DNA from 2 places in the Mycobacterium malmoense genome. Region 1 is predicted to be linked to the other one. Evidence: riboswitches for the same ligand, from Rfam matches in the RefSeq annotation. Region 1 holds a riboswitch; the other holds the start of a gene.

The links. Region 1 has a riboswitch for cobalamin ahead of K3U93_RS05715 (PPE domain-containing protein). Riboswitches for the same ligand answer to the same signal wherever they lie in the genome.
Region 2: it holds a riboswitch for cobalamin, as region 1 does, so the genes downstream of both, metE (5-methyltetrahydropteroyltriglutamate--homocysteine S-methyltransferase) here and K3U93_RS05715 (PPE domain-containing protein) in region 1, are expected to answer to the same signal.

The regions. Positions count from the first base shown of each region.
Region 1 covers NZ_CP080999.1:1,213,273-1,216,683, reverse strand. The annotation lists gene ctpC (manganese-exporting P-type ATPase CtpC) at 1-1,172, shown strand, start outside; cobalamin riboswitch at 1,179-1,358, shown strand; gene K3U93_RS05715 (PPE domain-containing protein) at 1,396-3,018, shown strand; gene K3U93_RS05710 (cation efflux transmembrane domain-containing protein) at 3,028-3,411, opposite strand, start outside.
Region 2 covers NZ_CP080999.1:4,109,377-4,112,787, reverse strand. The annotation lists gene metE (5-methyltetrahydropteroyltriglutamate--homocysteine S-methyltransferase) at 1-1,400, opposite strand, end outside; cobalamin riboswitch at 1,553-1,773, opposite strand; gene K3U93_RS18790 (SDR family oxidoreductase) at 1,818-2,468, opposite strand; gene K3U93_RS18785 (hypothetical protein) at 3,247-3,411, shown strand, end outside.

The DNA.
Region 1 (3,411 bases):
GCGAAACCTTCTCCCGCCGTTTCGTGCCCACCTCGTTCATCGTCTCGGCGATCACCCTGGCGATCACGAAAGACGTCCGCCGCGCGATGACCATGCTGTTGATCGCGTGCCCGTGCGCGGTGGGCCTGTCCACCCCGACCGCGATCAGCGCCGCGATCGGCAACGGCGCGCGCCGCGGCATCCTGATCAAGGGCGGATCCCACCTCGAACAGGCGGGCCGGGTCGACGCGATCGTGTTCGACAAGACCGGAACGCTGACCGTCGGACGCCCGGTAGTTACGAATATCGTTGCCATGCACAAGGATTGGGATCCGGAGCGGGTGCTGGCGTATGCGGCCAGCTCGGAGATCCACTCCCGTCATCCGCTGGCCGAGGCGGTGATCCGCTCGACCGAGGAACGCCACATCAGCATCCCGCCGCACGAGGAGTGCGAGGTGTTGGTGGGCCTGGGCATGCGGACCTGGGCCGACGGCCGGACCCTGCTGCTGGGCAGCCCATCACTGCTGCGCGCCGAAAAGGTGAAGGTGTCCAAGAAGGCGCAGGAGTGGGTGGACAAGCTGCGGCGCCAGGCCGAGACGCCGCTGCTGCTCGCGGTGGACGGCACCCTGGTGGGGCTGATCAGCCTGCGCGACGAGGTGCGGCCCGAGGCCGCTGAGGTGCTAATACAGCTGCGCGCCAACGGCATTCGCCGCATCGTCATGCTCACCGGTGATCATCCCGACATCGCCGCGGTGGTCGCCGAAGAGCTGGGGATCGACGAGTGGCGCGCCGAGGTGATGCCGGAGGACAAGCTCGAGGTGGTGCGCGAGCTGCAAGGCGACGGCTTCGTCGTCGGCATGGTCGGCGACGGCATCAACGACGCCCCGGCGCTGGCCGCCGCCGACATCGGGATCGCCATGGGGCTGGCCGGAACCGACGTCGCCGTCGAGACCGCCGACGTGGCGCTGGCCAACGACGACCTGCATCGCCTGCTCGACGTGCGGGACCTGGGCGCGCGGGCCGTGGATGTGATCCGGGAGAACTACGGCATGTCCATCGCCGTCAACGCCGCCGGGCTGATCATCGGCGCGGGCGGCGCGTTGTCCCCGGTGCTGGCCGCGATCCTGCACAATGCGTCGTCGGTGGCGGTGGTGGCCAACAGCTCCCGGCTGATCCGGTACCGCCTGGACTAGTGGCGACTTAGCCGCGTGCGACAATGTCGCCCGTAAGGCGACGACGATGCAGGAAGCCGGTGCAAATCCGGCGCCGTCCCGCCACTGTCATCGGGGAGCGACCCTCAGCAGCCACGGCCACCGGCTGGAAGGCGAGGCGAGCGGCGATCCGAGAGCCAGGACACTCGCGTCGTCGCATCCCGCGACCCGGGGCGGTGGACCCCGAGAGAGCCGACCGACGTCCATGTGGATGGCCGCACCACCGGAGGTGCATTCGGCGCTGTTGAGCAGCGGCCCGGGGCCGGGTGCGCTGCTGGCGGCCGCCGCGGCATGGAACTCGCTGAGCGCCGAATATGCCGAAACCGCCGAGGAATTGACCGCCCTGTTGGGCGCCGTGCAGGCCGGCGGCTGGGACGGCCCGACGGCCGAGACCTACGTCGCCGCCCATGTGCCCTATCTGGCGTGGCTGACGCAGGCCAGCGTCGACAGCGCCGCGATGGCCGCCCGGCACGAGACCGCGGCCACCGCCTACACCGGCGCGCTGGCGGCCATGCCGACACTGGCCGAGTTGGCCGCCAACCACGCCACCCACGCGGCGTTGATAGCAACGAATTTCTTTGGCATCAACGCGATTCCGATCGCGCTGAACGAGGCCGACTATGTGCGGATGTGGATCCAGGCCGCCACCGTGATGGGCACCTATCACGGTGTTGCCACCGCAGCGGTGGCGACATCGCCGCACATCACACCGGCCCCGCAGATCGTGAAAGCCAATGCGCCGGCGGCCACTTCCGCCGAGTCGCTACCTCCCGACCAGGAGTCCCAAATCGAACAATGGCTCCAGCAAATCGGATACACCGACTTCTACAACAACTTCTTACAGCCGCTGATAGACGCCCTGCTGAACGACCCTTACCTGCAATCGATATTTTCCGGATTCGACCCGTGGCTGCCCGAGCTCGGCAACCCGCTAGTCTTCCTCAACCCGTTCAACATCGCGTTCGCCCTCGGCTACCCGATGGATGTCGGCTCCTATGTCGCTTATCTGTCGGAAACGTTCGCGTTCATAGGGGCGGACCTTGCGGCGGCGTTCGCCTCGGGTAATCCCGCGACCATCGGTCTCACCCTGATGTTCACCAGCGTCGAAGCCATTGGCACGATCATCACCGACACCATCGCGCTGCTGAAGACCCTGCTCGAGCAAGCTGTTGCGTTAATCCCGGCCTTTCTGCCGCTGTTGACCGTCCCGCTGGCGCCGTTGGCCGTCACCCCCCTGGGCAGCCTGGCGGGCTTGGCGGGATTGGCGGGGCTGTATGGCATCCCTGTCGCGTCTATCGCCCCGACCCCTGCGCTCGCCGCGTTGGCACCAACACCGACCCCGACCCCCACTCCGGCACCGGCCCCGACCCCCGCGCCGGCTCCCGCGCCCGCCGCGGCCGCCGCGGTTCCCGCGCCCGGCGGCCCCCCGCCACCGCCATCGGCACCACCGGTGGTCACGCTGGAAGGTTTTTCCTACCTGGTCGGTGGCCTTACCGCCGGCGCCCGGCGGGCGGCGGCCGCCGGCGCACGCCCGAAGAAGCTGCCCGAACTCGACGACGCCCAGGCCCCGGCGGCCGCGGCGCCGGGCGAGGAACGGGCTCCGGATGGGCCGCGGCGGCGGGTGAAGGTCAAACAGCTCGGCCGTGGGTACGAATACATGGATGTGGAGCCAGAGCCTGCGGCGGTGCCCTCGGGTGCGGGATCATCCGGTTTCGCCGGTACCGCGGCAGGATTGATCACGCTGCCGGACGATGGGTTCGGCGGGGGCCCGCTCACGCCGAGAATGCCAAGCACCTGGGGCGACGACCCGGCCTCACCCGACGGCTGACGCCTTCGGTCAGCAGCCGCAGGAGTGGCCGCGCCAGGAGCGGATGCCCTGCCACACCGCGATGCCGGCGACGGCAAGGCCGATCATCGGGTCGAACCACCAGCCGCCGGGCCAGGTGGCCGTGATGGCCAGCCCGGTCAGCACCCCGGCGGCCTGAATGGCGCACAGGTAGTTCTGGGTGCCCTCGCCCTCGGTGGCCTCCGAGCCCAGCCGCGCGCCCAGTTTGCGGTTCGCCCAGCCCAGAATCGGCATCAGCAACAGCGCGGCCGCCGTCAACCCGATGCCAATCAGCGAGGCGTCGACGTGGTGCTCGTCGGTCAAATGGCGCAGGGACTCGGCCGCGACGTACGGGGCGGTCAGCCAAAACGACACGGCGACACCGCGTTGCGCGCG
Region 2 (3,411 bases), 2.4 Mb from region 1:
ATCTCCTTCTTCATCCTGCGCACGTATTCCGCCTCGTCGATTTCTCCGGCCCGCAGCGCGGCCCGCGCCTTGCGGATCGCCGAGGTCTGCGGGTAGGAGCCGATCGTCGTGGTGGGCAGCGGCGGCAGGTGCAGCCGCGCGTCCTGACTGGCGCGGCGCTGCGCCGCGTCGCCGCGGTGCGCACCCGACGCGACGATCGAGTCGATCCGTGCGCGGACCCGGTCGTTGTGCAGCCGAGGATCGCTCTTGCGCGAGGCCACGGCGGCATTGGACGCCGCGATCTCCTCGGCGACCGCGTCGCGGCCCTCGTGCAGTGCGCGCGCCAAAACGACGACCTCGTGCACCTTTTCGGCCCCAAACGCCAACCAGCTGCGCAGGTTGTCGTCCAGGCCGGTCTCGGGCTCCAGCGAGTACGGCACGTGCATGGTGGAACACGACGTCGAAACCGCAACCGTGGCAGCGGAACCCAGCAGGGTCGCCAGCTTGGCCAGCGCCGATTCCAGGTCGGTGCGCCAGACGTTGCGTCCGTCCACGACGCCGGCCACCAGGGTCTTGGTAGACAATTCCGGAATACCCGCCACCGCCGTGTCGGCACCGGCGACCAGGTCGACACCGATCGCCTCGATGGGCGTGCGGGCCAGCCCGGCCAGGGAATCGCCGGGGTCACCGAAGTAGGTCGCGACGTAGATGGCGGGTCGGTTGCTCACCGAGCCCAGCGCGTTGTACACGGCCTCGGCCAGCGCGGGCGCGTCGGGGGAGATGTCGGTGACCAGCGCCGGCTCGTCGAACTGCACCCACTGGGCGCCGTTGTCGGCGAGCAGCGACAACAGCTCGGAGTAGATCGGCACCAGCTCCTGGAGCCGCTCGATCGGCGCGCCTCCGCCGTCAACGCCCTTGCTCAGCAGCAGGAAGGTGACCGGCCCGACAACGACCGGCCGGGCCGGAATCCCTTGCTCAAGAGCTTCTTTCAGCTCGGAAAGCACCTTGTCCGGGTGTAGGGCAAACTTCGTTGCGGGCTCGATCTCGGGAACCAGGTAGTGGTAGTTGGTGTCGAACCACTTCGTCATCTCCAGCGGCGCAACCTCGTCGTTGCCGCGCGCTGCGGCGAAGTAGCGGTCCAGATCGTCGGAGATTTTCGCCACCCGGGTCGGCAGCGCGCCGAGCAGAACCGCCGTGTCGAGCACCTGGTCGTAGTAGGAGAAGGTGTTCACCGGTACCGAGTCCAGGCCGGCGGCGGCCAGGCCCGCCCACGTGTCGCGGCGCAGCGTCGCGGCGACGGACTCCAGCTCGGATCGGCTAGTACGGCCGGCCCAGTAACCCTCGGTCGCACGCTTGAGTTCGCGTTTGGGGCCGATGCGCGGGGAGCCGGTAACCGTGGCGGTAAATGCTTGAGGGGTCACGTTTTCGTCCTTCAATCGAGCGGGGTGGTCACCGCCGGCGGACGCGCAGCCGATCCCGTTGTCGGTGCGCACCTCCGGCACACAAACCGCAACGGCGACGGCCAAACGCCCATTCCACGAGGCGATGAGCCCGCCGGACGCGGCGCGCCCGGCACAGCCGGCAGGTCTTCGGACTCGCAGGCGCGCACCGGATGGTGCTCCTAATGGCCGTCGCTTCCCGGTCGTGGTCGACCAGTGCTTGTGACGGCGGTCGTTCCTGCATACCGCTGCGGGACAGTCCCGGACTTTCACCGGGTTCCCTCTCGCGATGCATGTCTAACATGTCTCGCTCGATGCCGACGCCGCGTCATGCGGCGACGACAGACCAGCTGTATTTTGCATTTTACTCTGCTGGTCGGATGGCCCGAACCCGACGGGTCAGCTTGTCAGCGCGGCGGCGATCGGGACGTCACCGTTGTTGAATTCGATGGTTCGGCGGATGGTCGAGTCGTCCTTTAGAGCGGCGGCTACGACGAGCGCGACGTCGGCTCGTGAAACCTCGCCTTTTCCCTTGCCGAGGATGATCCTGCCGGTCGCCGGTTCGAGGGTGAGTCGGCCAGGTCCCAGCACCGTCCAATCCAGGTTGCTGGCGCGTAGGTGGGCATCCGCCGCCGCTTTGGCCTCCGCGTACGCGAAGAACGGATCATCCCGCGGTACGCCATGATCCGGGCCGGCACCGAAGTACGACACCATCACGAACCGCCGCACGTTCGCCTGCGCGGCCGCATCGATCACCCGGATCGCGGCGTCACGGTCGACGGCGTAGGTTCGCGCCGGATTGCCGCCGCCCGCGCCGGCGGAGAAGACGACCGCGTCGTGCCCGGCCAGCAGATCGGCCAGCGCATTCGCGTCGAGCTGCTCGATATCGGCCATAACCGGGCGGCCACGCTCGGACAGGCTAGCCGCGACGTCGTCGGAGTGGTCAGGATTGCGGAAGACCGAACTCACCTCGTCGCCGCGCTCGGTCAGGATGCGTGCTAGTTGCAGCGCGACCTTTCCGTGGCCGCCGATGACGACGATGCGTGCCATGCCCCGACGCTACGTGGGTTGGACGCGGTGTTCGCATAGTTCCTCGAACACCTGCGGTTCGCCGTAGGTGAGGGCGCCCGGCGAGGCGACGACCTTGCCCACCCGGCATGGAATGCGCCCGCGGTTTGGAGTCGACGTCCGACGGGCCGGTGAGCTGGACATATCTACGGAGAACTTGTGCTCGTGGCATTTTCGAGAGGTGTTGAGCGATCACCGCGGGAACGTGCGGCTCCGCAATCCTCATGAAGGTGAAAAACTCCTGGTAATCCCGTTGTACATGCGCGCCACAGCGAACCTCATCCGCCGCTATGGTAGTTCAATATGAAAGTACCCTTCGGTAACGCGCCACTCCATATTTACTCCCGCACTCAAGATAACTATCGCCGCGACAATGTAATTGTTCACCAGAGCGTACAGAAAGCTCTTGTTTTTGCTGGGAGATAGTGCTTCGCGGCCGACGCCGACACGGCCAGGCCATGCTGGTCGTACAAGTGCTGCTCTCAACGGCAGCAAGCACCGCGACCATGACCATGACCATCACACAATGCACACCTAGATCTTCGGCCAATAGATCTGCGACAGCCCGGTATCGGCCAGCGACAGAAAACCCTTCCCGCACCGCCATTAGCCCAATTTACGTAATAATTTCTGTGCATTTCTGACGGCTTTGCCGATAATATATATCTCCACAGTTAAGTGCTGCTTTCGTTGTCACGATTCGCTCAATGTATTCCGTAGGTACGTTTAACGCGTCGTTATCCAGAATTGTACAAAGGAGATGGTCGTGGACCTCGCAGCCCGCCCCCACATCACCGCTGGAGTCGCCCTGGCCAGCGCCGCTATCCTCGCCGCCGGTCCCATGGCCCAGCATCTACCCGACACACACCTGGCTCAACACCTCCCCACAATGAGTGTGTCCGACATCCAGCTCACCGGCGCCGCC